One region of the Agrobacterium sp. GW821-FHT14E08 genome, then DNA from elsewhere that is predicted to be linked to it. Evidence: riboswitches for the same ligand, from Rfam matches in the RefSeq annotation. Region 1 holds a riboswitch; each other region holds the start of a gene.
What was found. A riboswitch is a leader RNA that binds a small molecule or an ion and turns the genes downstream of it on or off. The one in region 1 is predicted to bind cobalamin.

Region 1 (7,863 bases):
TGCGCAAGCGCGCCATGCCAAACAGCGTGCTGACCGGTGAAGCGAACCTGCTGGTCTTCCCGAACCTCGATGCCGCCAACATCACCCTCGGTGTCACCCGCACCTTGACGGAAGGCCTGCATGTCGGCCCCATCCTGCTCGGCACGGCCCTGCCCGCCCATATCCTGTCGCCCAGCGTCACCTCGCGCGGCGTGGTCAACATGGCGGCGTTTGCCGTGGTGCAGGCCTCGCATCCTTCGGTGTGATAGAGGCCGCATTAACGCAATTTTGAACAGGCTGTTGCCGCATTGCGGCAACAGCTTATGTTATCTTCCTGAAACACGGATTTCGTGAAGTATAACGCCCCTGCCACCGGCCGGGGACATCGAACGGATCGAACAATTGACCCGCCGCAGCCGCATCATCGGCATCCTGCTTCCCCTTGTTTTCGTCGCCCCGGCCGCCGCTTTCGCGGATCAGGTCTGTGATACGCTCTACGCGCAATTGCGCGAGCCGCCCCGCGTCATCGGCAATACGGCCGAGGTGCGGCGTTATGCCAATGCGCTCGCCCGCCAGAACATCGTCATCCGCAAGATCAGGAACGACCTGCGCAGCTATGGCTGCTCATCCGGCAGCGTCATCGTCTATGGCAGCCCCAATGCCGGGCTCTGCGCCGAGATCGGCGATGCGCTGGTGGATGCCGAAGCCGAACGCGATGCCATCATCCGCGACCGCGACGATGCCATGGCTGCCGCGCGTGACAATGGCGGCGACGTCAGGCGCCAGCGTATTCTCGCCGCCCTCGATGCCAATGGCTGCAGCACCGTGCCGCAAATGGAAACGCAATTGCCGCCGCCCTCGCCCGATGTGACGCGTTATCCCGACGCCTTCCGCCAGCAGGGCAATCAGCCGGGACAGGCCGGGCTTTCGCCCTACCCCAACGCCTCCGCCGAGGGCGGGCTTAGAACACTCTGCGTGCGCACCTGCGACGGCTCGTTTTTCCCCATTGCGTCCAACGCCTCGCCGCTCGATTTCCGCGCCCAGGCGGAGCAATGCCAGAAAATGTGTCCGGGAACTGAGACGGAGCTTTATTTCCACTCCATGACGGATCAGGAAACCGCCGATATGGTGTCTGCCGAAACCGGCAAACCCTACAAGGATCTGCCGACCGCCTTCGCCTACAGGAATGCCTCGGCAAAGGCGCCGGGCTGCGCCTGCAACATGGCCGCCTATCACGAAGAAATGCAAAAGCAGGAAGAGGCCGCCCGGCCGGAAGCCGAAAAACCCTATTCCGGCATCACCACCATCCCATCACCGCAAGGCGACAAGGCTCCGAAACCCGCGGAGCAGCAGCAGGCCGCAAAGCCGCCGGAACAACCGGTTCCCGAACGCGACTACGACCCGAACGACAGCAGGATCCGCGTCATCGGCCCGAAATTCCTGCCCGACCAGACAGGCCGGATCGACCTCAAAAACCCGGCGTTGAAGGGCATACAGCCGCAGCAATAGAGGCGCCGCGATGTTTTAAGCCGGGTGGCAACCGCAATCGGATAGCGCCGCATCCCTGCGGGATCGTCGCCTTGCAGAGGGGCAACATCGTCTATCAGGGAACCAGCTATGGCGTCGATGCGGCCGTTGCCAGCCCCACAAACGGCCGGCTCGCCACCATCGGCGCGATCTACAACCTTCCCTCACCGGTGGGAGCAGCCGTTGCGGCACTCAACATGAATGTCACGAAATCGGGGGTGACGACGAACATCACCAATGGCGTCGTTTCCGGCTTTTACGATGTGCAGCAGCCGAACATGCGCAACCAGATCGGCATATCACCCCGCCGCGCCGGCGAGGTTTTCAGCCAGCCGGGCGATAGCGGCAGCGCCGTGATCGACACGGCGGGCAACAACGTCGTCGGGCTGTTTTGGGGCGCAAGCGCCCAGGGCACGATCAGCCTCGCCAGCCCCATCCACCCCATCCTCAATCTTTTCAACTGCACCGTCGTCTGACGATGAAAAACGCCTGACAGATGGAAAACCACCCTTTCCGAACGCTCATTCGGGAAGGGTGACCCCAAAGCGAAAGCCGCTCACCCACCCCACCGGTTGCGGAACACCAGCTCCTCCAGTGGCACACGCTGCCGCCAGCCCTTCACCGCCAGTTCCGGCTCGGTGTAAAGCGCATCGACGCGGCCGAGGCACAGCCAGGCCACGATTTCGATATGGTCGGGAATGCCCAGAATGGTGCGAATGTCGCTGTCGTGGAAAATGCTGACCCAGCCGACACCGATGCCTTCGGCACGCGCCGCAAGCCAGAGATTCTGGATCGCGCAGACGGTGGAATAGACATCCGTGCGCGGATTATGGGTGCGGCCCAGCACCACCTTGCCGCCACGCGTCGGATCGCAGGTGACGCAGATGCTCAGCGGCGCCTTGCGGATGCCTTCAAGCTTGAGACTACGGTAGAGCGTCTGCTGCTCGCCCGTAAACATCGCCGCCGCCTCCTCATTGGCGCGGCTGAAGGCCACAAAGGCGGCCTGCCTCACGGCGCCATCGGTAACGAGCGTGAAATTCCACGGCTGCATGAAGCCGACGGAGGGAGCGGAATGCGCAGCCCGCAGCAGGCGCTGCACCACCTCCTCCGGCAAAGGATCGGGCAGGAACTGGTCACGCACGTCACGGCGGCTTTCAATGGCGCGGTAGATCGCCTCGCGTTCCTCGCTGGAAAACGGCCGGGCGGGTGAAAGCGCGTGATCGAACGGATCGGCTTGCAATGAACCGGTGGCGGACGGATCAATCGGCATCGTTTATCCCCAACAATGCGGGCGCGGCTGTGCTGAAACCATACCGGTTTTCGCCTGCACGACACGCCTCTTCAACAACCTGCCGCCGTCCACGCGGTTCAGTCTATCCCGTCAGGCCGGTCTTCTGACTCGGCTTCATCCGCCCTTTTCGCCTTCCCGAACTGCTTCAGTGGCTTGTGAAAAGGGCATCCGCCTCACAGCGCTGGGCACGTTCCGGTCTTTCACCGGATTCCCGATTCTCCCGCCGCAACCGGCGGGCACCTGACGTAGAAAGCTATGAGCAAGAAGGCTTGCGAAGGCAAGTGTCTTGCAGGACCGTGCGGCAATGTGACCATGGCACACCGTCGTACCCGCCTTGAGCAACATCCAGACAACCCAAGTCTCTGGGCTGAAAAGAGGCCTTTCGACGCGCAGACGCGCATCGGCTGGATGCCGGATCAAGTCCGGCATGACGGAAGAAGAATAGATCACGCCACAGGGAAATACCTAACATAGGCGAACTCATCCCCATCCGGTGACCAGTTGGGTGAGTTCATCGTGCCCTGCCCGCCAAAAAGCTCGAACAGTGTTTCGGCATTGCCGCCATCCATATCCATCAGCCGCACCCGCACATCGAGGTCACGCGGATGGTCGAAGACATCGCCGTCATAGGAGACGAACACCACCTTGTCACCTTTCGGAGACGGATGCGGAAACCAGTCGCCATAGGAACTGTCGGTGATCCGCTCGACGGCTGAACCATCCACCCGCACGCGCCAGATCTGCATCAGCCCCGTGCGGCTGGAATTGAAATAGACCCACTCGCCGTCTGGCGAATAATCCGGCCCGTCATTGCGGCCCTCGCCATGGGTCAGCCGCGTCTCGACGCCGCTTGCTATATCCATCGAATAGATATCGAAGACCTGATCGCGAATGCCGCAATAGGCAAAACTTTTCCCGTCCGGAGCCCATCCGTGCCAGTAGGAAGGAAGGTTCTTCGTCATCAGCCGTGGCGCGCCGCCCGCCGAGGGCATGAGGTAGATGGCGCTCTTGCCAAATTCCACCTTGTCGGAAATGGCGTAAAGCGATCCATCCGGCGAAATACCGTGATCATTGTTGCAGAGCGTCGCAAAGCCGGTATCGACCCTCTCCGGCGACGCATCACCGGCAAGGGACAGGCGGTAAAGCAGCCCTTCGCTGTTCAGCAGCAGGTATTTTCCATCCGGCGACCAGTTCGGCGCTTCGAATAGATCAGGCGTCTGCCACACCACCCGCATCTGCCGGGTGCGGATGTTGAAGATTTCGATGGAGCTGCGCATTCTGCCTCCCGGGCGTGTCCGTGTTCTCGCTCAAAGCGCCCGGCAATGCAGACATTCCGTTTGCATCCGCCATCGCCATGATTATGATCCTAGGGCGGCAGGCACCGTCCTGCAAATTCAAACCGGAAAAAACGCCAGCGCTCCGGCACCGTCCGTGACCCTTGCCGTTTCTCCCAGATCCGAGGTTCCGCGATGAATACCATCGCCGATCACCGCATCCGCTTCGGGCGGATCGCCGCAATGCTTCCTGTCAAAAACATCGAAAAGGCCCATGATTTTTATGTCGGTGTTCTAGGCTTCGAAAAAACCTTCGAAAACGGCAATCCTGTCGGTTTCATGATCCTCAAACAGGGCCATGCCGAGCTGCACCTGACATTGCAGCCCAGCCACAAGGCAGCGCCCTTCAATGTGGCGCATATGATGGTGAGCGATGTCGATGCGCTGCATGCGCTCTGCAAGAGCCAGGGCTTGCGCATCATCAAGGGCCTGCAGGACAAGGATTACGGCCTGCGCGCCTTTGTGTTTGAAGACCCCGATGGCAATCGCATCGATGTGGGGCAGGCTATTTGAGATGAGTGGGCGGCGCGGGGTTTTCTCCGCGCCGCTTGTTTAAACACGAAGGTTCGTTGTGGACCGAGCGCATGCCCCTTGTTTCTTCTCCCCGCCGGGGAGAAGTCCGCGGCAGCGGGATGAGGGGGCAAGGGCAGTGAGTTACGGCAACGTTGCCCCTTCATCCGACCCTTCGGGCCACCTTCTCCCCGGCGGGGAGAAGAAACGAGCGGCAACGCCGAGCAAAACATCCGCTACCAGCGCCTTCCGTCAATCACCGATCCCGAAACCGGTTGGTAATCGGGTAACGCCGGTCACGCCCAAAGTTCTTCTTGGTGATCTTCACGCCCGGCGCCGATTGCCGGCGCTTGTATTCGGCAAGATAAAGCAGATGCTCCACCCGGTGCACCGTCGCCACATCATGGCCACGCGCGAGAATCTCCTCGACCGACATTTCCTTCTCGACAAGGCATTCCAGAATATCGTCCAGCACCGGATAGGGCGGCAGCGAATCCTGGTCGGTCTGGTTGGGGCGCAATTCCGCCGATGGGGCCTTGGAAATGATATTGGCGGGGATCACCTCACCGGAAGGGCCGAGCGCGCCCGGCGGCACATTACCGTTGCGCCAGCTGGAAATGGCATAGACCTGCATCTTGTAGAGGTCCTTGATGGGGTTGAAACCGCCATTCATGTCGCCGTAGAGCGTGGCATAACCCACCGACATTTCCGACTTGTTGCCCGTTGTCACCACCATCGAGCCGAACTTGTTCGAGACGGCCATCAGGATGGTGCCGCGCGTGCGGCTCTGCAGGTTTTCCTCGGTAATGCCCTCTTCCGTGCCTTCGAAGAGATCTGACAGTGCCGATAGGAAACCCTCCACCGGCTCGACGATCGGCACGATGTCGTAACGGCAGCCCAGCGCTTTCGCGCAATCGGCCGCGTCCTTCAGCGATTCCTCCGAAGTATAGCGGTAAGGCAGCATGATGCAGCGCACCCGCTCCTCGCCCAGCGCATCGACGGCAAGGGCGGCGCAGATCGCCGAATCGATGCCGCCGGAAAGGCCGAGAACCACGCTCTTGAAACCGTTCTTGTTGACGTAGTCGCGGAAGCCCAGCATGCAGGCGCGGTAATCGGCCTCCTCGCCTTCGGGAATTTTCGAGAAGGGTCCGCTTTCGCAGCGCCATCCCTCTTCCGTACGTTTCCAGTCGGTGACGGCAAGCGTCGCCTCGAACTGGCTCATCTGGAAGGCGAGTGTCTTGTCGGCATTAAAGCCGAAGCTTGCGCCGTCGAACACCAGCTCATCCTGTCCGCCCAGCTGGTTGGCGAAGACGAGAGGCAGGCCGCTTTCGATAACCTGCCGCAGAGCCACCTGGTGGCGCACGTCGAGCTTGCCGCGATAATAGGGCGAACCATTCGGCACCAGCAGGATTTCCGCCCCGCTTTCGGCCAGCGTTTCGCAGACACCCATCTCGTTCCAGATTTCCTCGCAGATCGGAATGCCGATCCTGACCCCACGGAAATTATAGGGACCGGAGATCGACCCTTCGGCGAAAACGCGTTTTTCGTCGAACTCGCCATAATTCGGCAGGTCTATCTTGTCGCGCAGCGCGATGATCTTGCCGCCATCCAGAAGCGCCACGGAATTGTGCCGGCCCGTCTCGCCCTGGCGCGGAAAACCGATGACGATGCCCGGCCCGCCATCGACGGTTTCCGCCGCCAGCTCTTCCACGGCCTTCAGGCATGCTTTCAGGAAAGCCGGTTTCAGCACCAGATCTTCCGGCGGGTAGCCGGATATGAACAGCTCGGTCAAAAGCAGGAGATCGGCGCCCTGCGTCGCCGCATCGGCCCTTGCCTCGCGCGCCCTGGCGAGATTGCCCGCCACGTCGCCAACGGTGGGATTGAACTGCCCGACGGCAATCCGGAGATGGTTCTGGATATCGTGTCTGTCGCTCATGGCTTTTCAATACCCCGCCCGTGCCCGCTCCGCAACGCGGCAATTGCATGGCGACGCCCGTTACGCATGGCAGGCGCCCGTTCACGCTAAGGTTATCGCCGCACCCGCCAGGTTGCGCAAAGTTCATGTCGCGTTCATCGCGCTTATGTGACAGTTACATGACACTTTTGCGACACCCGATTCACCTCCCCGGATCGGTCGTGCCGCCTGCAATACCGGAGTATGAGTTTGAGAGATTCGGCGCCAAAAACAACGGCTTCCGAAAAGGCTTTTGTCGTCTTTTCGCCTGCATGGACAAGGAGCCTTTCGAAGCTTTCGGGCACGGCCTATACGCTTGCCAACCTGACGGTCGCATCCATCGTGCTGGTCGTGGCGCTGGAGTGGATCGCCCGCGGTTCGCTCCATGATGTCGGTGCGTTCCTGACCTCGTCCGCCCGCCCGGGCATGACCACCATTGCCGCCGTTCTGCTTTTGCTGGTGGCGCTGGATTCCATTCTTGGCCGTCGTTATCTGTCGCTCATTGCGGTTACGCCGCTTTGCGTGCTGACGGGACTGATTTCCGCACAGAAACAGACCTATCTCTCCGATCCGCTTTATCCTTCCGACCTGCTGTTTGGCCGGCAGATTCTCGAGCTGCTGCCCACCATGCTGAAGGCCCAGCCGTTGACGGCGGTATTGGTCGGGCTTGGCCTTTTCGCCACGGTTGCGGCGCTGGCCGCCCTCTGGCTTCTGGCGCGGCGTTATTCTCCGGGCCTGAACTGGCGTGAACGCGCCGCAGGTCTTGCATTGGCGCTGCCGCTTTTGGCCAGCCTCGCCTCGCTGATGGACTATTCGCATTACTCCTGGGTACGCGATCGCCTCAACATCATTCCCATGATGTGGGACCAGCAGGAAAATTACCGCCACAACGGCTTCCTGATGGCTTTTGCCTTCAACATTCCGATGGCGAATGTGTCCGCCCCGCAGGGTTACGGTGAAAACAGCATTGCCGACCTGACGGCGCAGCCCGCCGCCTTTGCCGCCAACAAGGGCGATTACCCCGATGTCATCATGCTGATGAGCGAATCGCTCTGGGATCCGACCCGGCTTGAAAACGTGAAGCTCTCGGCCGATCCGATGCCGACCATTCGCGCCAAACAGTCCGGCAATGTCTTTTCCCCCGAGTTCGGTGGCATGACGGCGAATGTGGAATTCGAGGCGCTGACCGGCTTTTCCAACGCTTTCCTGCCCTATGGCAGCATTCCCTACCAGCAATATATCCGCCGCCCGGTGCCCTCGCTTGCCAG
Region 2 (7,863 bases), on a different contig from region 1:
GGAAATCCTGCCGCAGATCCTCGGCTTCGAACATTGGGCGACGTGGATCGTCACGCTTCTGGTCGGCATTTTCGTCGGCGGCGCCATCGGCATGCTGCAGGGCTCCATCATCGCCTTCCTGAACGTGCCGTCCTTCATCGTTACGCTCGGCGGCCTGCTAGTCTGGCGCGGCGGCACCTGGTTCATCACCAGCGGCCGCACCGTGGCACCGATGGATTCCACCTTCCGCCTGATGGGCGGCGGCACCAGCGGCTCGATCGGCGCGACATGGAGCTGGATCGCAGCCGTCGTCGCCTGTGTCGCCATCGTTGCGGCCATCCTGAATTCCCGCCACCAACGCCGCCGTTTCGGTTTTCCGCTGCGGCCGGTCTGGGCCGAATATTTTCTGGTGGCGCTCGGCTGCCTCATCGTTATCGGTTTCGTGGCGGTAGTGAACAGCTATCCCTGGCCGGTCAACATCGCCCGCAACTATGCCGATGCCAATGGCATAACCTGGCCTGAAGGCGGTCTGTTCATTTCGCACGGCATCGCCATTCCGGTGCTGATGGCTCTTGCCGTCGGTGCGGTCATGACCTTCATCGCCACAAGGCTGCGCTTCGGCCGTTATGTCTTCGCCATCGGCGGCAATCCGGAAGCGGCGGAACTCGCCGGCATCAAGACCCGCTGGGTCACGGTGAAGATATTCACGCTGATGGGCGTTCTGTGCGCCATCGCCGCGGCCATCTCGACCGCCCGCCTCAATGCCGCCACCAATGCCCAGGGCGAGCTCGACGAGCTTTACACCATCGCGGCGGCCGTCATCGGCGGCACTTCGCTTGCCGGCGGTGTCGGAACCATAGCGGGCGCGATGCTCGGCGCGCTCGTCATGCAATCGCTGCAATCCGGCATGGTGCTGGTGGGCATCGATACGCCCTTCCAGCGCATCGTCGTCGGTGTGGTTCTGGTCGTCGCCGTCTGGCTCGACACCATCTACCGCGCCCGCGCCAAGTAAGAACCGAGGAGAACTCCTATGACGGACCAAGTCACGCCCCTCGTGGAAATGCGCAATATTTCCATTTCCTTCGGCGGTATCCATGCGGTGGAAAACGCATCTGTCGATCTTTTCCCCGGTGAGGTGGTTGCCCTTCTCGGCCATAATGGCGCGGGCAAATCGACGCTTATCAAAATCCTGTCGGGCGCATACCGGCGTGATGGCGGCGATATTCTCATCAATGGCGAGGATGCGGATATCCGCAATCCCCGCGACGCCAAGAAATACGGCATTGAAACCATCTACCAGACGCTGGCCGTGGCCGATAATGTCGATGCGGCCGCCAATCTCTATCTCGGTCGTGAGCTGAAGACGAAATGGGGCACACTTGACGATGTCGCCATGGAAGCCTCGGCCCGCGAGGTGATGGGGCGTCTCAACCCCAATTTCCGGCGGTTCAAGGAGCCGGTGAAGGCGTTGTCCGGCGGCCAGCGACAGTCCGTCGCCATTGCCCGCGCCATTCTGTTCGATGCCCGCATCCTCATCATGGACGAGCCGACGGCCGCACTCGGGCCGCAGGAAACGGCGCAGGTGGGCGATCTCGTCAAGGAGCTGAAACGGCAGGGCATCGGCATCTTCCTCATCAGCCATGATATTCACGACGTCTTCGATCTGGCCGACAGGGTCTTCGTAATGAAGAACGGCAAGGTGGTGGGCCATGCCCGGACAGAGGATGTCACCAAGGACGAGGTTCTCGGCATGATCATTCTGGGCAAGGTGCCGCCCGGTGCGGTGCCGGGGCCGGGTGCGGTCGCGCTCTGAGTTCATAGAAATAAAGATATAAAGATTTCTTTATGTCTATTGACATCGTGACGCCCGTGGTGAGAAATGCGGGTGTCATGGTTCTCCGGGCCTGATATTTCAATCCCGGAGCTAAGAGGGAATCCGGTGCGCCGTTTTATCGGCAAGACCGGAGCTGCCCCCGCAACTGTAAGCGGCGAGCCTTTGTCCATCCACGTCACTGGGGTGAAAGCCCCGGGAAGACGGACAAAGGCGACGACCCGTAAGCCAGGAGACCTGCCAGGACAAAATAACGTCCACGGGCGGGGTGTCCCGGTGGTTGCTGCAATGGTCCGGCAAAGGCCGGGCCTGCACGCGTCCGCTTTACCCATGCCCCCACAACCAAATGGGGTATGACAATGCCAAACAAGACCATTCCAGTCGCATCGCTCGGTTTTCCGAGGATCGGACGCCATCGTGAACTGAAGTTCGCGCTTGAAGGCTTCTGGTCCGGAAAGATTTCCGAGACGGAACTGCGCGAAACCGCCACCCGGCTGCGCGCCGAAAATTGGGCGCTTCAGCGTGAGAAGGGGATCACCCACATCCCCTCCAACGATTTTTCCTTCTACGATCATGTCCTCGATACGGCCGTGATGGTGGGCGCCATTCCATCCCTCTACGGATGGACGGACGGAGAGGTTCCCCTGTCGACCTATTTCGCCATGGCGCGCGGCAGCGAGAGCGAAGGCCATGCAGGTTGCGGCCATGCGCATGGACATTCCCATCACGCACAGGGTGTTCCGGCGCTGGAAATGACCAAATGGTTCGACACCAATTATCACTACATGGTGCCGGAGATTTCAGAGGATCAGCATTTCGTGCTCACCTCACAAAAGCCCGTTGACCACTTCCTTGAGGCGAAGGCGCTCGGCATCCACACGCGTCCAGTCATTCTCGGCCCGGTCACGTTCCTGAAACTTGCCAAGGCACGTGGGACAGCGTTCAAGCCGCTCGATCTGCTGGCAAGGCTGCTGCCGGTCTATGAAGAACTGCTGCGCCGGCTGCGGGCTGCCGGCGCGGACTGGGTGCAGATCGACGAACCGGTTGCCGCTCTGGACCTTTCCGAGGGTGAACGCCATGCGCTTACCGTGAGCTATCAGGCTTTGTCGAAAGCCGCGCCGGATCTGAAAATCCTCGTCGCGACCTATTTCGGTGGTCTTGAGGATAATCTGGAGGCTGTCGCAGCGCTTCCGGTCGCGGGTCTTCATATTGATCTGGTGCGTGCGCCGGGTGAGTTTGAGGTGGTGCTGAAGGCTTTGCCCGCAAGCCGTGTCCTGTCGCTCGGCGTCATCGACGGTCGCAACATCTGGCGCGCAGATCTCGCCGCGATCATCGACCGGTTGGAAACCGCCATTGCCGAACGCGGCGTGGAGGCGTTTCAAATCGCGTCGTCCTGCTCGCTGTTGCATGTTCCGGTCGATCTCGAACTGGAGACCGGCCTCGATGCCGATCTGAAAAGCTGGCTGTCCTTCGCCACCCAGAAACTCGGCGAACTTGCCACGCTCGGCAGGGCGCTTGGCGAGGGCAGGGCCGCAGTCGCGGTGGAGCTGGCGGCTGCCTCCGGGGCCGTCGCCGCACGTGCATCCTCGCCAAAGGTAACGGACCCCGCCGTGCAGAACCGTATCGCGATGATTGCTGAGGCCGACAAGAAGCGGGCGAGCGCATTTGCCGAGCGGCAGAAGGTGCAGTCGCAGGCTATTGCGCTGCCGCTTTTCCCGACAACCACCATCGGCTCCTTCCCGCAGACGCCGGAGGTGCGAAAGGCCCGCTCTGCAAATTCGAAGGGCGCGCTGACCGATGCGCAATATGAAAAATTCCTGCAGAAGGAAACCGAAGCGACCATCCGCTGGCAGGAGGAAATCGGCCTCGACGTCCTCGTTCACGGCGAGTTCGAGCGCAATGACATGGTGCAATATTTCGGCGAGCAGCTTTCCGGTTTCGCCTTTACCCAGCATGCGTGGGTGCAGAGCTACGGCTCGCGTTACGTGCGCCCGCCGATCATTTTCGGCGATGTGTCGCGACCGAGGCCGATGACGGTCCGCTGGTGGGAATATTCCCAGTCACTGACCGAAAAGCCGGTCAAGGGCATGTTGACGGGACCGGTGACGATCCTCAACTGGTCCTTCGTTCGCGATGATATCGCCAGAAGCCTGACCTGCCGGCAGATCGCGCTCGCCATCCGCGACGAGGTCAATGATCTCGAGGCAGCCGGGGCGAAGATGATCCAGATCGATGAGGCGGCGCTGCGTGAGGGCCTGCCGCTTCGGCATCGGGACTGGCAGGATTATCTCGACTGGGCGGTGGAATCCTTCCGTATTTGCTCAAGCGGTGTTGAGGACCGGACGCAGGTTCACACCCATATGTGCTATTCGGAGTTCAACCAGATCATCGATGCCATCGCGGCCATGGATGCGGACGTGATCTCCATCGAGACCTCGCGGTCGAAGATGGAACTGCTGGACGCCTTCCGGACTTACAAATATCCGAACCAGATTGGCCCCGGCGTTTACGACATCCATTCGCCGCGCGTGCCGGCCGTGGGAGAAATGGTCGATCTCCTGGCGCTGGCGCGGCAGCGGCTTGACGACCGGCAGCTCTGGATCAATCCGGATTGCGGCCTGAAAACCCGCAAATGGGAAGAGGTGAGGCCCGCGCTCGTCAACATGGTCGCCGCGGCCGCCGAACTTCGCCGGGCAGTGCCCTGATATGAAGCGAGGCCCGGCAAAACCGGGCCTCGCTTGCATGAAGAAAAATTGGGGAGGGGTATATGTCCGGCAGGATGGAGCCGGCCGGACCGGAAAACCGAAGAACGATCCCGAGCGTCTGCGACTGGAGGTCGGTGTGGACGCTCGCTCGATTCGTGGTCTATGCCATTGCTGCCCCGGAGGCTTTCAATGCAGATCGGTGGATGCGAAACCGCTGCCGTTCAGCTCTGCGCCTGCCGGCGGCAGACCGTGCTGATTGATGTCCTGGGCCAGCGATAACAACGCCATTTCGAGGAAATAGGTCGACATGCCCAGATCCATGGATTTCGAACGCTGGCAAAGATAGGAAACCATCCTACCAAGCGCGAGAATCTCGTCTGCATTGTCCTGTTCAAGTATTGCTGTGGTAGACGCCGCCATGCTTCCCTCTCGACAATCGACAGTATGAAAACGCGTTGATATTGCGTTGTTCATTTTCGACCACATCGAGCGTCACGCGAGCGTCACACCTGCGTCAATCATCGTTTTTGTTTGCCGGCACAGCCGCATTTTCCGCCGTTTCGGTCGCAGCGAGCGATGTGACGAGTGCAACAATGCTTCTACGGACAGAGGTGCTCTTGATCCGCGAGAATGCCTGGTTCAGCGAAAAGCCTTCATTCGAAGCGACGAATGTCTGCATGGCATTGATCGTACCAAGCGCCGGATTGGCGACGCCGCCATCGGGCGTTGCATTGGCGAACAGGGAGCTGACATCGACACCGAGAACCGACGCAATCGCCTGCAGACGGGACGCGCCGACGCGATTGGCGCCCTTTTCGTACTTCTGAACTTGCTGGAAGGTAATTCCCAATCGACCCGCCAGCGCACTCTGACTCATGCCGAGCGACTTGCGGCGCATTCTGATCTGTGCGCCCACATGTACGTCGATCGGGCTGGGTAGTTTGGCCTGCATATTGAATTCCTCCAGTTGTGAGGTCTTAAATCGGATAATTATCAATTAATATTGTTGAAGGTATACATTCAACACAATTTCCACGGGTATTGTAGCTCACTATTGGCAAAATAGCGCGGTTTTTCTTTTGCCAACCCTATACGGGATCACGATTTATCACCTTGGTTGCGCAGCGCAGTGCTCCGTTGCGGCTTGCCAGATGGCTCCACCCGGCCACGCCAATAACGTGAAATCCAAGGCTCTCCCATATGTGCCGGTTTTCATTGTCGAACTCCTCGACCATCTCCATGTCGCCGAAATGCGGGAGCCAGACAAATGGCCGTTTTTGACCGGACCGTGTGACATTCTCCAGAAAGACGTTGTTGTAAAGCCGGGGGAGGCATTTATTCGTATCGATGGCGGGTAAGATCGGAATGGGATTTCTTATAATCGCAAAGCCTTGCCGCGCCAGCGAAAGAGCCGATGCGTCCAGTTTCCGTTTCAGCTCCATGGCGGCACGGCTGGCGCAATCGCCAGGTGCGACCGGATCGGCGACAAGCAGCAGCGGATGACCATCCCGGTTCAGGCCCGTAACCGAAACGAACTGATCGACATGGAAACCGCATTGATGCATTTTTCCGCCGGGGATTGCCGGGGCGGAAGCCTTTACCGTGGAGGGATCCGACCACGCCGAGGCATTGCCTAAGTCTTCCGGCCGATATCCGAAACTGTGCACGGCCCTGCCGTCAAGCGCCTGAACCTGCTGCCGCCTTTCGCTGCGGTCGCTTAAGGCGCTCCTGCCGAACCCCCTGTCATCCTGCAGGCTGGAATGGCCCACCAGCCGAAAGTCAGGGCCAACCAGCTGGTTGCCGCCCGGCAAAACCACATCAGTGACGGTCGCTGCAAGCCCCAGGCAATCGGCAAGCGCATCGGCGACAGCATTTGCCGCTGTCACAACCAGTTCGGCCGCAGCTTCCCCATTGGTCCGGACATGGAACATATCCTGTATCCAGGGATGCGAAACGCCGGTGTTTCCATCAATTGGAACCAGCACAGCGCCGGAGCGGATTTCCAGCCTGTCCAGCCAGTTTTGCGCCGGCTCCAGACTGATGCGATCGATAAGAATGAGCGTCGCCACATCGCGAGGCAGTCCCGATAGCAGGTTTCTGATCGGAACGAGCGTTGACACGATATTGTCAGACCCGTCATTCGCAAAAAAAGATGCGGGCAACGCAAGCGCGATGGTACGGATCAGCCCGCCGCAATCGGGCACCAGAGACCGGGACCGGATGGCGGTCAAGACGCTGTTTCTCCCGCTGTTCGCTGCGTGGCCAATTGCTGAAAAAACACCGTGTTCTGGAATTTCCATGATAGAGCCGGAGGAGGCAGCTGGTGGCCGCCAATTATCGCCAGAAGTCTGGCCGCGTCATTTCGTTTGACGGAAACTGCCTTCTTCGCCAGCAAATTTGCGGTTTCGGACCCTCTACCGGCCTCGGTTGTGATGGTACGCCATGTTCTGCGGGTAAAATGCAGTTTGCGGGCAGCGCGGAGCAGGGCGTCGTGTTCCTCCGGCTCCATTTCGGCGCGGCACGCTTCCAGCGTCGCTTCGGCATCGACCAGCGCAATCGTCAGCGGGCGATAATCAAGTTCGCCGGGCGCGTGGCTCACCGCCACATCGGCATCGGAAAAACGCTGCCCATCGCGATAGGCTTCGAAGATTTCCCCAATGCCGGCCATGCCGAAGGCCGCACATTCCGCAGCCCTCAGAGCGCCCATGCTGGCGGCGCCGAGAACGGTGACACCGGCTGAGAGTGCATGGAGGATTTCCTTGTGCCAGACGGCGGCACAATCACCATAAAGACCGTCGATCAGCCCGATCACGCGCGCACCCTGCCGGACCGCATCGAAAATGTCCCCGCATGCCGCCGGTCCGCGCAGATCGAAACCGGAAAGGCGGTCGGGGGCGATGCCGTGGATGGATGGGCCTGCAAAAATGACGGGCTTCATCAAAGCCCTCCGATGTTGAGGAGACCTTGAAGCGCCCGCTGCGATATGTGTTGCAGGCCGCCACCGGCCGGGGAGAGACCGCTTGCCAGAACCCGCACCACATGCAGGCCGGAGACGTCCGTTTCCAGCGGGAAGACATAGATATCCTCGATCCCGCCGGAGAACAGATGTTCCGCAAGCTTTCGCCATTGTGGCAAGGACGGATCGCCATGGGCAAGATTGAGATTGACCGGGGCCGCTCGCGCTCCTGATCCCGCATGGCCTGCGGAAGACATGTCCCGCTGGTAGCGCAGAGGAGAGAGGTCGTCCCTTGCGCCGCTAATATCCGTCAAACGCGATTGTATTGCCTCCAGCAGGGCGGCAATTGCCGCGTCATAGGCGCCTGGACGGCAGGCGGCGCCGGCAGCGCT
Region 3 (7,863 bases), on a different contig from region 1:
CTACGAAAAAACCGATCTCGAAAGGCTGGCCTTCATCCGCCATGCCCGCGATATCGGTCTGAATATCGACGCCATTCGCGAATTGATTGCGCTTAGCCAGCACCGGCAGATGCCGTGCGAGGGGGCGGACCGTATCGCTGCCGAACACCTCGCCCATGTGCGTGAAAAAATCGCCAGCCTGAAGAAGCTGGAACATGAACTGGAGCGCATCGTCTCCCATTGCCACGGCCATTCGATCGAGGATTGTTATGTCATCCGCGCGCTTTCCGACCACGGAATGTGCGAAGGCGAACACTGAGACGCGGAGAAGACGGCGGCACTGACATTCCGCTGTCATCCGGGCGATATATGCGCCTGCCATCGCTTCAAAAGAGATGCCGGATGCCAGAGACCTTTTCCGAAATCGCCCCCTTCGACACTATTTTCATCGATGTTTCCGACGGCCACAGGCTGCATGTGACGATTGCGGGCAATCCGGCGGGACAGCCGGCGATCCTGCTTCACGGCGGCCCCGGCTCCGGGATATCGTCAAAGGCGCGGCGCTATTTCGATCCTGAGCGTTACCGCATCATTCAGTTCGACCAGCGCGGATGCGGGCAGAGCACGCCGAATGCGGCCGTCAGCCTTGAGCACAACACCACGCAGCACCTGATCGGCGACATGGAGGCCATTCGTGTGGCGCTTGGCGTCGATGACTGGCTGGTGTTCGGCACCTCATGGGGCTCGACGCTCGCCCTCGCCTATGCCCAGCGCCATCCCCGCCAAGTCCGCGCCATGGTTCTGGCGGGTGTCACGACGACGCGGCAGAAGGAAATCGACTGGCTTTATCAGGGGCTGGCGATGTTTCTGCCCGGGCAATGGCAGCGTTTTATCGCCGCGATCCCGGATCATATGTCGAAGGACGATCCTGTCGCGGCCTATTACCGGCTTTTGAAGGATGCGGATCCCGCCATCCGCGCCGGGGCGGCCTATGAATGGCATCTATGGGAGGCGGGTTCGATTACCGCAGAGACCGTCTCGGCTTTTCCCGAAAAATGGCACGATGAAAACTACAGGCTCGCGCGGGCGCGTCTGTGCGCGCATTATTTCCACCATGCGGCGTGGCTGGAAGACGGCGTGCTTCTCCGCAACGCCGGCGGGCTGGCAGGCATTCCGGGCGTCCTCATTCAGGGCATGCGGGATCTGCAGGGACCACCGGTCACGGTTTACGAGCTTGCCGCGGCGTGGCCGGGAAGCGAACTAATCATGATCGACGGCGCCGGACATTCCACGGCGGATGCGGGGATGGAAGAAGCCATTGTTTCGGCAATCGCGCGATTTGCGAATTGACCCGCTTGACAGATTACGGATTCGGGCGCATTGCATGTCCCATGATCAACGAACGCGCACCCATCTCCTGCTCGTACTTTTGGGCCTACCTTTAAGGGCGGCTCGACAGATCATATTGTCAACAAGCCGCCGTCAGGCGGCTTTGTTGTTTCTCAAGCGTCCTGACGGCACCGATAAGACCAAAGGACCAAAGAAATGACCGAAGATAGCACCCTTACACTGGAAAGACCGCCCGTCGTCATCATTCGTGGCGCACGCAAGACGGATCTGCCCGAACTCAACGAGATGATCACGCTGCTTGCCTCCTACCACGGCGATGCGGCTGCGATCACGCCGGCGAAACTGGAACGCGACCTGTTCGGCCCCCTGCCCTGGGTGCATGGGCTGGTTGCGGAAGCCGATGGCGCGCTGATCGGCTACGCCCTGCTTCTGCCGCTCTACAGGGCGCAGGAAGGTCAGCGCGGACTTGAGCTGCACCATCTCTTCGTGCGTGACGGCCATCGTGGCCATGGCACCGGCCAGCACCTCGTTTCCCGCGCCCGCGATATCGCCAAGCGGCTGGGCTGCGACTATCTTTCCGTCAGCGCCACGACCGGCAATGTGGCGGCGCATCGTTTCTACGAAAACATGGATTTCGCGCCCCGCCCGGTCACCGGCATGCGCTACATGCAGGCCATCGCCTGATTAAAAACCACGGAGACGGCCATGACACGGATCGCCATTGCGCTCGCGCAGGATTTTGCGGACTGGGAACCGGCGCTGCTTGCTGCCGCAGCACGCAGCTATCTCGGCGTCGAGATCGTTTACGCCACGCCCGATGGCCGGCCGGTAACCTCCATGGGCGGGCTGAATGTGACGCCTGACACGTCCTATGACGCGCTCGATCCTGAGAATATCGATGCTCTCATCGTTCCCGGTGGTCTCAGCTGGGAAAAGGGCACGGCTGTCGATCTTGGCGGGCTGGTGCACCGGTTTCGCGACAGGGACCGGCTGGTGGCCGGCATCTGCGCGGCGGCGAGCGCGCTCGGCGGCACGGGCGTTCTGAACGATGTCGCCCATACCGGCAATTCGCTGGCATCCCACAAGGCCTATCCGGCCTATAGCGGTGAAAACCTTTATCGCGACCAGCCGAAAGCGGTCAGCGATGGCGGCATCGTCACCGCCGCCGGCAGCGCGCCGGTCAGTTTCGCTGTGGAAATCCTGAAACACCTCGGCCTCTTTGGTCCGGAAGCCGAGGCGGAACTTCAGGTTTTTGCGGCAGAGCATCGCTGAGGCGCAGCCGTCTCGGTTGTTTGCACTCCCTCTACTCCCCGTAATTCCGGCCTTGAGCCGGAATCCAGCCGACGCGCGTCCGCGCGGCGAAAAGAGTCTTTTCAGCCCAAAGACTTGGGCTGGCTGGATCCCGGCTCAAGGCCGGGATGACGGAGGTGAGAATAGCGAGGATTATCGCCGATCCAGCACCCGGCACACGCGCGCCGCCGGCTCCTCACCCTCCCCGGCAATCGCCCGGCGAATATCGCGGCTGTTCAGATGCAGGCTGCGGCCGGCGGGCAAATTTGCACGTTTTATCTTGGAAAGGGCTGCCCCGACGAAGGCGGCCTCGTGGTCATGGAAAAAGGTGAGAGCCGCCTCGTGTCCGGGGCTCGGTCCGAGAACCGCCTTGAAGGCAAGACGGTGCACGGCGCAGAAAGCGCCGTGACCGGGAACGGCAAAACGCAGCGCATCGAGTTCCTCACTCCATTCCGCTGCGTCCTGCATGGATTTACGCCTGCTGGAAGCGCTTCAGGAAAAACGCGCTCAATGTTCCAAGCAGAGCCCAGAAAACGAAGCTGGTCACGGTGGCGGCGACGATGAACTGACGCTCGAGCGGCAGCGGTGCCAGCGCATGTTCGCCTTCCGGAGGCAAGGGTGCGCCCACCACATGCGGTGCGACGATCAGCACCAGCGCCAATATGATGGCCCAGGGTTCGCGGCGGAAGGCGATCAACGCAATGCCGCCCGCGGTTGCGGCAACCGTCGCAAGCCACCAGATCTGCCGTGCCTCGAGCGCGGCAGCCGGGCTGCCCGGCAGTTCCGGCGGCAGGCCGATCATCGGGGCCAGCATGACGGCGGCAAAACCGGCAACACCCCAGAGAAGGCCTTCACGCCAGCCGCCATTCGTGCCACGCAGCGAAATGAGGCCGGTCAGCACCAGCGCATAACCGATGGCGGTGAGAACATTGGCGGCGACGGTATAGGCGGTGCGCTCGAAGCCGTCGGCCGGAGCCCAGGCTTCATCGTTATGCTCATGGGCAGGAACGGCAGCACCGGGCGCCGCCGCATCATGGCTGTGGGGTGCTTCGCCGGCGCTTTCATAGGTTTCCGCCTGAAGGATGAGCGGCGTCGTGCCGAAAGCCTGCATGGCCGAAACGGCGAAACCGCCGAGAATGCCGACGAGAACGGCGGTAAAGACGATATTGCGAAAAGACGACATGCGGTTTCCCCTCAATGGCAGGGGAAGGCATTGGCATGGCGCGTGTCATGCGCGGCATTGTGAACGGCTTCCACATGGGAAAAGCCGACAAAACCGACAACAAACAGGCCAAGCATGATCGCCGTCAGCGATTGCGCAAAGCTGGTTGTTTTTGCGGAAACGGCTGAATTGGCCGTATTCTGGTTGATGGACATGGTGACCCCTCTTGCGGCGCGACCCCGCGCCTCTGGACGCGGCCGAACAGCAAAGGCCGTCGAGCCGCATACGATACACTTCACCACGGGGATACGAGACTGACACAGGGAGAAGTTGATCCCACCACCCTGACATTCCGCTCTTCCGGACACCCCGCCGGCATGGATATTTCCGTGATGGCAGGTCTCCTGGCTTACGGGTCAAAACCTGAAACGCCTTCCCGGCATCACCCTCTCTGGAAACCCTGGGTTCCCGGCGAGATGGCTTGCCAGTGGCATTTCGTTTCAGGCTCTCCGCTCACAGTTGCGGGGGCAGCCACGAATGAGGATTTCTCCCTATCGTGTTCCCTTTTCACCTTCCGGAATGCCCGGAAGGAACCATCACAGGATTGTTATCCGATGGGCGGGGTCGGGAGTCAATGGCGCTTACCTACCTCTCCTCCGTCATCCTCCGGTCAGGCCCGGGGATGACGGAGGAGAGGTATCAGGCTCTAACGCGACGGGATCGCCTTCAGATAGGCGGCGATGGCATCGCGGTCATCGGCCGTCAGATGCGCCATATTCTGCTGCACCTTGACCATGGAACCGCCGACGCTGTCGAATTCCGGGGTGAAGCCGGTTTCCAGATAGCTGGCAATATCGGCCGCCGCCCAGGCGCCCATGCTTTGCGAACCGGGGGTGATGTCGGGAATACGGCCCTCGCCTTCCGGATTGGGACCGCCGGCCAGCCATTTATCCGTCTGGAATCCGCCGAGCGCATTGCGCGGTGTGTGGCACTCGCCGCAATGGCCAGGCCCTTCCACCAGATATTGGCCGCGCAGCAATTCGGCATTGGCGTTGGCAAGCTCGACGCGGGGCCGCGCCGAGGGGTCGAAATAAAGGAATTTCCAGCCGCCCAGCGCCATGCGCATATTGAAGGGGAACGGCAGGTCGTGATCCGGCGCGTCGTTCTGGCTGGCGGGCAGGACTTTCAGATAACCGTAGAGGTCGTTGATGTCCTTCTGCGTCATGCGGGCATAGGAGGCATAGGGAAAGGACGGGTAGAGATGTTCCCCGTTCTTGCCGACACCGCGCGTCATGGCATCGCCGAATTCGGCCAGCGTCCAGCTGCCGATACCATGTTGCGGATCGGAGGAAATATTGGGCACATGGAAGGTGCCGAAGGGGCTTTTCAGCGCCTGCCCGCCCGAAAGCATCAAAAGCGCATCGCCCTTGGCATCGGGTGCGGCATGGCAACTGGCGCAGCCGCCCGCCCAGAACAGCGTTTCGCCATTGGCCAGATCCGGCTCGCCAAGGCTCACCCAATGGCTGGGCGCCTGTCGCTCAGGCGCCGTCACCCAGGCGAAAATACCATAACCCGCAACGGCCGCAATCGCGATCCCGCCCGCAAGCTTCGTCCAAATGGAAGACATGCCCCTCTCCCCACTCTCACCTGACTGGGTCAGGTGTCTTTCCAGGCCTGAAAAACGCCGCCGGAAAGCGGCGTTTTGAAAGGATTATTTCTTCAGACGATAGGTCTGATGGCAGGTGCCGCAATCGGCGCCGAGCGTCTTCATGGCGGTGGTGACGCCTGCCTCATCGGTGGGGAGATTGGCAAGAACCGTGTCCGCATCCGCGCCCAGCTTGGCGGCCTTTGCCTTGAAGTCCTCGAAATTTTCCCAGATGGCGGGTGCCGCCGCACTGCCGGCCTCGCTGCCGGGCGGGAACTGGTCGGGGAAAGCCTTGGCATTGGTGCTGATGGCCGTCACGGCGGCTTTCACGACGTCAGCGTCGTAAGGCTTCTGACCCTTGGAGATGGCGGCGAGCGCGCCCATGGAGCCGCCGATCTGCTTCATCATGCCTTCACGTTTTTCGACTTCGCCGGCAGCATAGACCGCTCCGGCGCAAAGACAGCCGAAAAGCATGGCCGCCGCGATGGTTTTCAATTTCATAGACTCTCTCCTTGATTCCGGCTGGGATACCGGACGCTAGATGGAACGGCGCGAGGATGCCCTTTCCGGATGGCGAAAAGAAGTCACATTGCGGTGAATTCTATCGTGAAAACAGAAGTCTAGGACAGGGCCTCCCAAAGCGTCAGCAGGGCTGCGGCAATCAGCATGAAACCGGCGGCGCGGCCGATGAAGATTGTCGCACCCGGTGAAGAAACCAGCCATGCCCGGCTTTTATCCGCCGTCAGCGCCAGCGCGCCGTAGACCGTGAACTGGGTCACCGCCACCATCGCGCCCATCACCAGTCCCTGCATCCAGATCGGGCCATAGGCCGGTTTGAGGAATTGCGGATAGATCGCCATCATGAACAGATAGGCCTTGGGATTGGAAAGGCAGGTCAGCACCGCCCGCCAGAAGGCTTTTCTGACCGAAGCGCTCGCCTGCGCCTCATCGCCGTTCACGACGATCGCGCTGCGCATCAGGCCTATGCCGATCCAGATCATATAGGCCGCACCGAAGACCAGCAGCGGCAGGAACAGCGAGGGCATCCAGGCGGCCAGCATGCCGACGCCCAGGGCGCCGTAAAGCGAATGCACGATGCCGCCGGCGCTCATGCCGCTTGCGGCGGAAAGGCCGGTTCTTTTGCCTCCCGTCAAAGCGCTTGCCAGCACGAACAGCATGTCCATGCCCGGCAGGATGATGATGCCGAACAGGACCAGAAAGAAAAGCCAGAGATTTTCAGCGTAACTCATGTCAGTATCTCCCAAAACAGTTTGCGGCACATTCGGGAAAGCATATGTTTCTCAATGTGTTTTTCTGTTTATAGGAAAAGCCAACTGACAGCGTTGTGTCAGTTGCGTGGTGAGCAACCGGAAAAACGGCAATGCGCAAGGCGTCGAGACTGTTCGAGATCATCCAGATCCTGCGGGTGGCGCGCAGGCCTGTCACCGCGCAGACGATTGCCGAGGCGCTGGAGGTGACGGTGCGCTCGGTCTATCGCGATATAGCCGCCCTTCAGACCATGCGTGTGCCGATCGAAGGGGAACGCGGCGTCGGTTACATCCTGCGTCCCGGCTTCAACCTGCCGCCGCTGATGTTTTCCATCGAAGAGACCGAGGCAATCGTGCTTGCGCTTGCCATGGTCGCCCGCACGGGGGATGCCGAATTGCGGCAGGCGGCGAAAAAGGTCAGCGACAAGATCGCGGCATCCCTGCCCGAGCCCCTGTCGAAGATGCTCTCCGCCAATGCCCTGCACGCCTGGGGCAGCATCGCCCCCGCACCCGCCGGCATTGATCTTTCGACTGTCAGGCGGGCGGTGCGCGACGAGGAAAGGCTGGATCTCACCTATTGCGATGAAACCGGCGCAGAGACCCGGCGGCAAATCCGCCCCATCGCCGTGATCTATTATTCGGAAACGACCAATATCGTCGCCTGGTGCGAATTGCGGCAGGCGATCCGCAACTTCCGCTCGGACCGGGTAATCACCTGCGAAACCACGGGCAGCTTTTTCAAGATGGAAGGCGAAAAGCTGCGGCAATTGTGGATGAGCGGCTGGCAGAGCAACCAGCCGGGCAACATAACGTCAGAACGCACGACGAACTAACCCGGCGCGTAAAAGCAACTGATTTAGTACGTCTTGCAACCTTCGTTCCGTGCCGGCGAACCCCTCTCCGCCCTTCCTGTGCTCGTCGCAGGAATGAGGGTCGAGAGAGGTGTGCTGGCTTCAAATTACGGCAGCGTTCTGCCGCAGATGTTCCAGCACCCTATCCTCTTCACGCCCGAAGCCGCGAATGACGATGCGGTCGACAAAGACATCGGCAATGGCGAAGGTGTTCTGGTCGGGTGTATCCACCATGCCCTTGAAGTTGACGAAGTGGGTGTTGCCCAGCACGCCGTAATTGCCATTGTGATTATGGCCGCTGAACCATGCGATGACCGA
Region 4 (7,863 bases), 220 kb from region 1:
TCTGTACCCAGCAAGTCCCTGATCGGCTTCTGCCATGCATCCGCCTCCGGACCGGCAGCAATCCTGTGTCCAAAGGCAAGATCGAAAGTTTCGGATCTTTTCGACCAGTAGTCCCGGATTTCTTCCTTAAGGTCGAAATTGCCGCCATCCATCGTTTCATCCTTTATGTATTGCACGTTGTTTCCACCTTGGCGAAATGTCAGTCAGCGGTGTCGAACAGCGCATTGAGCGTTCCGACCGTCATGGCAATCGCAACACCCGGCCAGATCATCAGGCTCGGATGGTCGAAGATAAAAACGCGATATTCGAAGAGCATGGAGCCCCAGTCCGGCTTTGATGGATCCGCGCCAAGGCCGATAAAGGCGAGCGAGGCATAGGCGGTGACCGCAAAACCCGCCTGGTTGCCGGTATGGGTCACCATCAGCGGCAGAATGTTCGGCAAAAGATGGCGGATGATCATCCGGAACGGCGGCACACCCAGGGCCTCCGCCGCATGAACAAAGGTTTGTCCAAGCACGCGCTGGCTGAGGGAATGGGCAAACAGGGCCGTCGGCCCAATGCCGGCAAGGCCAAGCGCCAGTCCCGCCGTCATGGGCGTCAGACCGAAAACCGCCGCTGTCGTGAGCGCGATGATCAGCGTCGGGACGGTGATGAAGAATTCGCAGCAGCGCAGCAATGCGCGCTCCTTCCAGCCACCCAGTACGGCAGCCGCTGTTCCGAGCAATGTCCCGCCGGTAAATGCAATGAAGCCAACCGAAAAAACCACCAGCGCCGTGCGCCACCCGCCCGCCATGATGCGGGACAGAAGATCGCGGCCGAGGTGATCGGTTCCCAGCAGGTGGCTCGCTGTCATGCCCGAATGACGGGCAAGAATATCCACCGCATCCGGATCATAGGGCTGCCAGAAGGTGCTCAGGAGCAGGAAAAGAAGCAATACGGCAAGTGCGGAATACCGGATCATCGCCCAAGCCGCGGATCGAGAAAACGTTGAAGTATCTGAACGATCAGGTTCATGAGGAGCAGCCACAGCGCAATGACCATGACATAGGCCTGCAAGACCATCTGGTCGCGAACCGCAATGCTCTGCACGAGAAACTGGCTGAGACCCGGAAGATTGAAGAGAATTTCCATGGTTGCGGTCGAACCGATCACCCAGCCAGCCTCCGAGCGAACCGCTGAAAGCAGCGCATAAAAAGCACCGCGATGCGCGTGACGCCAGAGAGCCTGCCGGCGCGAAAGCCCCTTGGCGAGAGCGGTGCGGAAATAGGGCTGCCGCATGGTTTCCATCATGTCTCGCCGATAGACGCGCGCAAAGACGGCGGTTGAATGCGAGGCTATCAGCATGACGGGCAGCACGATCGCGGTGGCGTCGGTCGCGAAAGGACGTATCCATCGCAGCTGGACACCGAGAACCCAGAGCAGAACCAGCCCGAGCCAGAAACCTGGAACGGCCTGAACGAAGACTGAAAATGCGCGGCTTGCGCGGTCGGTAACTCCACCTGGCCGTGCCGCTGCGAAAAATCCGATCGGCACTGCGACGGCGATGGCGAGGAGCATGCCCGCAAGGCCGAGCATGAGCGAAACCGGAAGACGCTCGCTAAACTCCGCGAAAACGGGTTCACCGGTGCGGAAGGACCGCCCCCAGTCACCGGTGACGAAATCCGCAAGCCATTGCAGATAACGCAGAAGAAGGGGCCGATCGAGGCCCCATTCTTCCCTCAGCGCGGCGACGGTTTCACTCGTTGCCGTCAGGTTCCATACCCTGATGGCGATTTGCACGGGATCGGCGGGCATAAGGGCAATAAGCGTGAAGGATGCAAGCGAAAGCGCAAGCATTGCCAAAGCCGAACGCATGCCGAACCGGAACAATTGCATCAGAACTACCTGGTCTCGCCGATATCGGCGCGAAGGACATAATAGTCCGAACCCCAGGGTTCATAATTCTGAAGCCGCTTCGAAAGGCCCACATACCAGACCGGCGAGACCAGAAAGGAAGCCGGAACGTCAGTGAACAATTTTGCCTGGGCATCAAGGGCAATCGCGGCCCGTTCGCCGGCCCCACCCGCCGTAGCGAAGCGGTCGAGGATCGCATCGAATTCCGCAGAGGAATATTTCGAATAGTTGAGCGAAGCACCGCTGCGCAGCATCGAATTGAGGAAAAAGGCCGGATCGCCGTTGGGCGCGGTGTGCTGCGCCCAGAGCGCGATATCGAATTCGCCCGCGGCCGCCACATCCTGAATGTTTTCCACGACCTTGGTGTCAAGCGCGATACCGACCCTGGCAAGCTGCGCCTTCACGACAGGCAGCATGGTAACAAGGTCCGGGCGCTGCGGATAGGTGATGGCGAGAAGCCGCAACGGCAAGCCGTCCTTTGTGCGGTTCCCTGCCCCGTCCTTGACCCATCCGGCGTCATCAAGAAGCGCTTCGGCCTTCTTGATGTCGGTCGGCCGCGGCTGCTTTCCAGCGAAGGGGAAATAGGCGGCATAAGCGCCGGTGGCCGGCTCACCGCCATTGATCGCGGCAGCCAGCTCCTTGCGATCGAAAGTCAGGTCCAGCGCCTCCCGCACTTTGATGTCGGTGGTAATCGGCCGCTTCGTATTGAGGAAGGCGAGATATTGATAACCGACCGGGAAGGACTTGATCGTCAGGGCCGGATTGGTTTCCAGCCGTTTCACGACTTCCGAGGGCAGTCCGAAGGCGAGGTCCAATTCGCCAGCCTCCAGCGCAAGTGTCATGCTTTGCGCGTCACCGAACCTGCGGAAATCGACCGGGGAGCGGGAAGCCGCATCGGCGAAATTGGCATTCGGCGCGAGTTTCAGCGATGTATCTGCCTTGAAATCCGCAATCTGATACGGCCCGGTGAAGAGAGCGCTTCCATCGGCGGCCGGCGTATAGGCGACGAGCGGCCACTCCGCAAATAGCGCCTGCAGGAAGGACACCGGTTTCTCCGTCGTGATATCGAGCGTCAGTGCATCGACTGCCTTGAAGCCAAGCTTTCCACCTGTCGCAAGCGCCGCCTTGTTGGTTGCGAAAGTATGCTCAAATCCGGCCGCAAGGGCTGCTGCCGTTACGGCAGAACCATCGGAGAAGGTCCGGTCCGGTTTCAGCGTCACTGTCCAGGTCAAATCGCCGGTACGTTCCGCTTTCTCGGCAAGGTCCGGCACAAGCCGGCCCTCTTTGTCGACGGTAAAGAGGTTCTGGCCCACTCCATGACTGACAAGAGCCCAGCCATTGGAGCCCTTTGCGGGATCAAGGCCACTTGTGATGTAGGTGGCGCCGACGCGCAAGGGTTCGGTGGCAAGCGCATCGGCCGCCACGCCTGTGATGAAAGCCGCGAGCCCGGCTGCTGCCAGACGCGAAAAGCTCTTTATCGGCATTTTGTTTCCTCTCATGCTATTCGGAAAGATTGCGCAGCCGCTGTTTGCGGCCGGTCGGGTGATAGGCGAAGTCCTCGACGATACGACCACCAAGCAGGTGTTCGGCAACGATACGATCGACGGCCTCTTCGGTGACGCCGCCATAATAGGTACCCTCAGGAAAGACCTGCATGACCGGCGCAAGGTTACAGGGGCCGAGACAGGTCGATTTGGCCGTCATGGTGCCGTCGCCCGTGACCCTGAGTTTCAGCCGTTCCTGCTGGTTGCGCAGATGCCCCCAGATGGCGTCCGCACCGGCTGAATTGCACGGGGCACCCTGACAGACGAGCACACGGCGCTTTTGCGCAGGCACCAGCGACCCCTCGCCTGCCGGGCGCACCGACGGTGAAAGATCGAGTTCCTTCGCCGTTTCGGCAAGGTCTTCGATAAGAAGCGTCATCAGGCTGCTTGCGGTCGGGCTCGCAGTTATCGACAGCGAGGGCCAGGGGCGTGGGTCCGCTGCCCGCCATCGTTTCAGGGTCTTGGTCAGCCAGTTTTGAAAGCTCGGCTCCAATGGCAACATGAGCGGCACGAGAAGGAGATTGCCGAAACCCTCATCGATGAGCGCGCCGAGCGCTTCGCGCAAGGACGGCGTGCCCTGCTCGGTGAATGCGATGCGAACGGTTCTCGCGCCGCACAGCTGCCCCGCCAGCGCCGCAAGACGCTGCATGTCCTGATGCGGCGCCGCCGCGAAAGCCGATTTGGCGACAAGCAGCACGGCGTCGGGCTGAGAGGGCTCTCGATAGGTTGGTTGGATCTCGGTTGTCACAATGCCTCATTCACGAGGCGGCGACGAAAATGACGGGCCTCCGGCATCAATGCCGGAAACAGCCATCATTCCCATGGCACCCCCCGACCACGGAATTACAATATGTCAGGCAGGTCTCCTGGCTTGCGGGTCAAAGCCACCTCACCCGTCTTCCCGGCATTTCTGCCAGTGACATCGTGGGCGATTGGCTCACCGCTTACAGTTGCGGGACAGCTCCGGGTCTTCACCGGATTCCCTCTTAGCTTCCACCGGGTGACGGAAGAACCATGACGGAGCGAACCTACACTGCCGCAGGCCGCTGTCAACCGCCTGCGCCGCAAGTGAACACGCTACGCAAGTCTCCTTCGTCCAATCGATTGTTACGTTATAAAGTTACATAAACGCAGTTTTATTTGCTGGTCAACCCCATGTTTTACGATGTGGTACCGAATTGGCTCACCCACAGCCGTCACTGCGCGGAAACCAAAAATAAAACGGAAGATATAATCAATAAAATATATAATTATATCAATACTTAAAACAAAAAACATAAAGTAATTTATAATTCACCGGAGGCCTCGCGGCGTCGCAATTCAAGCTCTTCACTGTAGCGCCTGAGCGTGTGGCTCTCCGTCAGCAGGCCAACCGGGCGGTTTTCTATCTTGTCGTTGACGACAACCAGCGCTTCGCTTTCCGTGGCATCGAAAGCGGCTGCCGCCTGCCGCGCATTCATCGTCGGCAGCAGCACGTCATTCTTGTAGTGCAGATAGGTTTCGAGGCTGATCTTGCTCGGGTCGCGATCCATCGGGTCGGCGTAGATTTCCGGCACGAGGACGATGCCGGCATAGCGCCCGTCATCATGCGTCATGATCACACGCTGCGTCGAACCCAGTGGAAACTTCTCCTTGAAGGCCGGAAGCCCCATGCTGACATTGGCCTTGCGAATATCGGCGCGCATCATCTTGCCCACGGTCAGGTCGCGGATCCAGCCAATGTCATGGGCGCTGCGAATGCTTTCGCCTCTGAGGTGAAAGCGCCAGGTGGCGAAGGAGTAACCGAAGGTCGTGCGCACCACGAGCGAGGTGGTGATGACGGCGGCAAGCACCAGAGCCGTGATCTGGAAGTCTCCGGTCAGTTCCAGCGCCAGAAACGTCATCGTCAGCGGACCGCCGATGATGGCGGCGGCAAAGGCGCTCATGCCGATCACGGCATAGACGATGGGCGCTGTCGCCCCATAACCGATATAGGGGGCGCAGAGCGCGAAAATCTTGCCGAGCAGCGATCCCATGAACAACGAGGCGAAGAACAGGCCACCGCGGAAATTCGAACCGATGGAAACGGCGCTGGCCGCCGCTTTCAGCAGAAACAGCCCCGCCAGCCCGTAGATCGTCAGTTCGGCATCGATGTTGAGATGCAGCGCCCCATGTCCGCTCGAAAGCACCTGCGGTGATATCAACGCAAGGGCGCCCACAGCCACGCCGCCAATGGCTGGACGAAGCCAGCCTGGAATAGCACTTTTGCGCGCAGTCTCCTCGATGAAGGACACTGTTTGCATGAGCGCGATGCCAATCGCCGCGCATACGACGCCAAGAAAGATGGCGGGTACGTAGTCGGCGGGCGTCACGCGGCTGGCATCGACGATATCGATTGAGAGGCCATGGCCGCCTATAACCCCTATGACGGTCGTCGCCACCAGCGCCGAGACGATGAGCGGGGCAAGCGTCACGACCGTATAGGTGCCGATGATGAGTTCGATGGCGTAGAATGCCCCGGTCAAAGGTGCGTTGAAGGCCGCCGCTATCGCCCCCGCTGCACCGCAGCCGACGAGGATTCGCATGTCCCCTCGCCGCAGCTTCAGCTTGATGCCGATCTTGGAGGCGACACCGCTGGCAATCTGCGTATAACCGGCCTCAAGCCCCACGGACGCGCCGAAACCGTTGGACACAATGTTCTGCACGCAGACGATGATGCTGTCCGTGAGCGACAGGCGGCCGCCATGCAGCGCATTCGCCTCGATCGGGTCGACCATGGGTTTCTTGCGGGTCTTTGACAGAATGAAAATGATGAGGCCGAGCACGATGCCGCCGATGATTGGCCCCACAAGCACGATCCACCCGGACAGATCGCTGCTGCTCAGCCGCTCGACACCGAAGACCAGCACATGCAGCGCGGTGCTCAGGGCGCCGATCAGCGCCACCAGTAACCCCGCTGCGATGCCGATGAGAACGGAAAGAGCCACCAGCCCCAGTTCGCCGCGCCGGAACATCGCCCGCAGGCGGCTGGCGCGCAGATTGTCGAAAAAGCTCGCCATACTGGGTGCACGGAAAGGCCGGGTCGACATGCTGTTCCTTTTCAGGCGGTACTAGGGCGCTTCAATCTCGATCTCGACTTCGAAACGCATCTGATCGTAAGCCGGTTCAACATGATCAGGCGTTTCACGCATCACCGTGTCATAATCGAGCGGAATATGCATATGGGTCAAGATCGCCCTTTTGGGGGCAAATCTTTCGATCCAGCCGAGCGCCTGTTCCAGCGAAAGATGGCTGGGATGATAGCGGTGCTGCAGCGCGTCGATGACGAGAATATCGAGACCGGCGAGTTTTGGCAGGGTCTCAGTCGGAAAATCGCTGACATCGGTGCAATAGGCGATATCGCCGATGCGGAAGCCGAGCGAATGCACGTCGCCATGCTGCTGCATATGCACGTTGAAAGGTATCGGCCCACCTGCCCCCTCGACGATCAAGGGCGCATCGATATCGGCGATGATCCGCGGTTCGACGATGGGCGGATAGCTGCTGCCCGGCGGTGTTTCCAGGCAATAGGCGAACCCGTCCCAGATGCGCGCCATGGTGACGGGATCGGCATAGATCGGAATGCGGTTTTGCTGAATGGCGAAATAGATGCGCAGATCGTCGATGCCGTGCAGATGGTCGGCATGGGCATGGGTATAAAGCACCGCATCGACCGCCTCTACCTTCGCGGCGATCATCTGTTCGCGAAAATCCGGGCCGGTATCGATGACGACCGTCGTTTTGCCGCCATCGGGTCCGATCTGCTCCACCATGAAGGCCGTGCGCGTGCGCCGATTCCTGGGGTTTTCAGGGTCGCAGGCGCCCCAGTCGCCGTTGATGCGCGGCACGCCGGGCGACGACGCGCATCCGAGAACCGTGAAGCGGCGACGGTATATTGCCACGCCTACACCCTTGTCATCTTCGAAAAGCAGCGAAAGGCATTCTCGGTGGTGATGTCAGCCATCCGCTCGAAGGAAATGCCATGCACCTCGGCCAGAACCTCCGCCGTGTTGACGACATAGGACGGCTCGTTGCGCTTTCCCCGCCAGCGCTTCGGCGCAAGATAGGGCGCGTCCGTTTCCACCAGCAGCCGGTCCAGCGGCACGGTGGCGGCAATATCGCGGATGTCCTGCGATTTAGGGAAAGTCAGAATGCCGGAAAAGGACACATAACCGCCAAGCTCGACACCGGTCTTCGCCAGCTCCGGGCCGGCGGAAAAGCAGTGCAGGATGAACGGGAAGGCACCGTTGTCGCTTTCCTCGCGCAAAATCGCGGCCATATCGTCATCGGCGCTGCGGCTGTGAATGACGAGCGGCAGCATCGTCCGTCTTGCCGCCTCGATATGGCGAAGGAGACCGGTCTTCTGGTCCTCTGGCTTCTGCGTGTCGTAGAAATAATCCAGACCCGC

Region 2: another riboswitch for cobalamin. It lies ahead of metE (5-methyltetrahydropteroyltriglutamate--homocysteine S-methyltransferase); the one in region 1 lies ahead of bluB (5,6-dimethylbenzimidazole synthase).
Region 3: another riboswitch for cobalamin. It lies ahead of AC1ROR_RS08845 (CbtB domain-containing protein); the one in region 1 lies ahead of bluB (5,6-dimethylbenzimidazole synthase).
Region 4: another riboswitch for cobalamin. It lies ahead of AC1ROR_RS04520 ((2Fe-2S) ferredoxin domain-containing protein); the one in region 1 lies ahead of bluB (5,6-dimethylbenzimidazole synthase).

Annotation. Positions count from the first base shown of each region.
Region 1 covers NZ_JBXAPJ010000001.1:1,132,451-1,140,313, forward strand. Annotated here, with positions in the region: gene AC1ROR_RS05585 (NADP-dependent malic enzyme) at 1-245, shown strand, start outside; gene AC1ROR_RS05590 (DUF2865 domain-containing protein) at 382-1,488, shown strand; gene AC1ROR_RS05595 (chymotrypsin family serine protease) at 1,560-1,982, shown strand; gene bluB (5,6-dimethylbenzimidazole synthase) at 2,063-2,776, opposite strand; cobalamin riboswitch at 2,874-3,056, opposite strand; gene AC1ROR_RS05605 (TolB family protein) at 3,244-4,074, opposite strand; gene AC1ROR_RS05610 (glyoxalase superfamily protein) at 4,267-4,644, shown strand; gene AC1ROR_RS05615 (NAD+ synthase) at 4,898-6,577, opposite strand; gene AC1ROR_RS05620 (LTA synthase family protein) at 6,800-7,863, shown strand, end outside.
Region 2 covers NZ_JBXAPJ010000003.1:345,748-353,610, forward strand. Annotated here, with positions in the region: gene AC1ROR_RS14325 (sugar ABC transporter permease) at 1-991, shown strand, start outside; gene AC1ROR_RS14330 (ATP-binding cassette domain-containing protein) at 1,010-1,792, shown strand; cobalamin riboswitch at 1,854-2,069, shown strand; gene metE (5-methyltetrahydropteroyltriglutamate--homocysteine S-methyltransferase) at 2,170-4,515, shown strand; gene AC1ROR_RS14340 (hypothetical protein) at 4,702-4,935, opposite strand; gene AC1ROR_RS14345 (helix-turn-helix domain-containing protein) at 5,030-5,467, opposite strand; gene AC1ROR_RS14350 (hypothetical protein) at 5,604-6,746, opposite strand; gene AC1ROR_RS14355 (TfuA-like protein) at 6,743-7,453, opposite strand; gene AC1ROR_RS14360 (YcaO-like family protein) at 7,453-7,863, opposite strand, start outside.
Region 3 covers NZ_JBXAPJ010000002.1:12,616-20,478, forward strand. Annotated here, with positions in the region: gene AC1ROR_RS08815 (MerR family transcriptional regulator) at 1-298, shown strand, start outside; gene pip (prolyl aminopeptidase) at 382-1,329, shown strand; gene AC1ROR_RS08825 (GNAT family N-acetyltransferase) at 1,525-2,013, shown strand; gene AC1ROR_RS08830 (type 1 glutamine amidotransferase family protein) at 2,035-2,601, shown strand; gene AC1ROR_RS08835 (hypothetical protein) at 2,773-3,087, opposite strand; gene AC1ROR_RS08840 (CbtA family protein) at 3,092-3,802, opposite strand; gene AC1ROR_RS08845 (CbtB domain-containing protein) at 3,814-3,996, opposite strand; cobalamin riboswitch at 4,159-4,394, opposite strand; gene AC1ROR_RS08850 (c-type cytochrome) at 4,488-5,408, opposite strand; gene AC1ROR_RS08855 (c-type cytochrome) at 5,493-5,927, opposite strand; gene AC1ROR_RS08860 (LysE family translocator) at 6,047-6,676, opposite strand; gene AC1ROR_RS08865 (helix-turn-helix transcriptional regulator) at 6,808-7,527, shown strand; gene AC1ROR_RS08870 (metallophosphoesterase) at 7,648-7,863, opposite strand, start outside.
Region 4 covers NZ_JBXAPJ010000001.1:917,347-925,209, forward strand. Annotated here, with positions in the region: gene AC1ROR_RS04500 (class I SAM-dependent methyltransferase) at 1-152, opposite strand, end outside; gene AC1ROR_RS04505 (ABC transporter permease) at 200-961, opposite strand; gene AC1ROR_RS04510 (ABC transporter permease) at 958-1,875, opposite strand; gene AC1ROR_RS04515 (ABC transporter substrate-binding protein) at 1,881-3,377, opposite strand; gene AC1ROR_RS04520 ((2Fe-2S) ferredoxin domain-containing protein) at 3,394-4,185, opposite strand; cobalamin riboswitch at 4,277-4,470, opposite strand; gene AC1ROR_RS04525 (chloride channel protein) at 4,724-6,505, opposite strand; gene AC1ROR_RS04530 (MBL fold metallo-hydrolase) at 6,527-7,357, opposite strand; gene AC1ROR_RS04535 (TatD family hydrolase) at 7,360-7,863, opposite strand, start outside.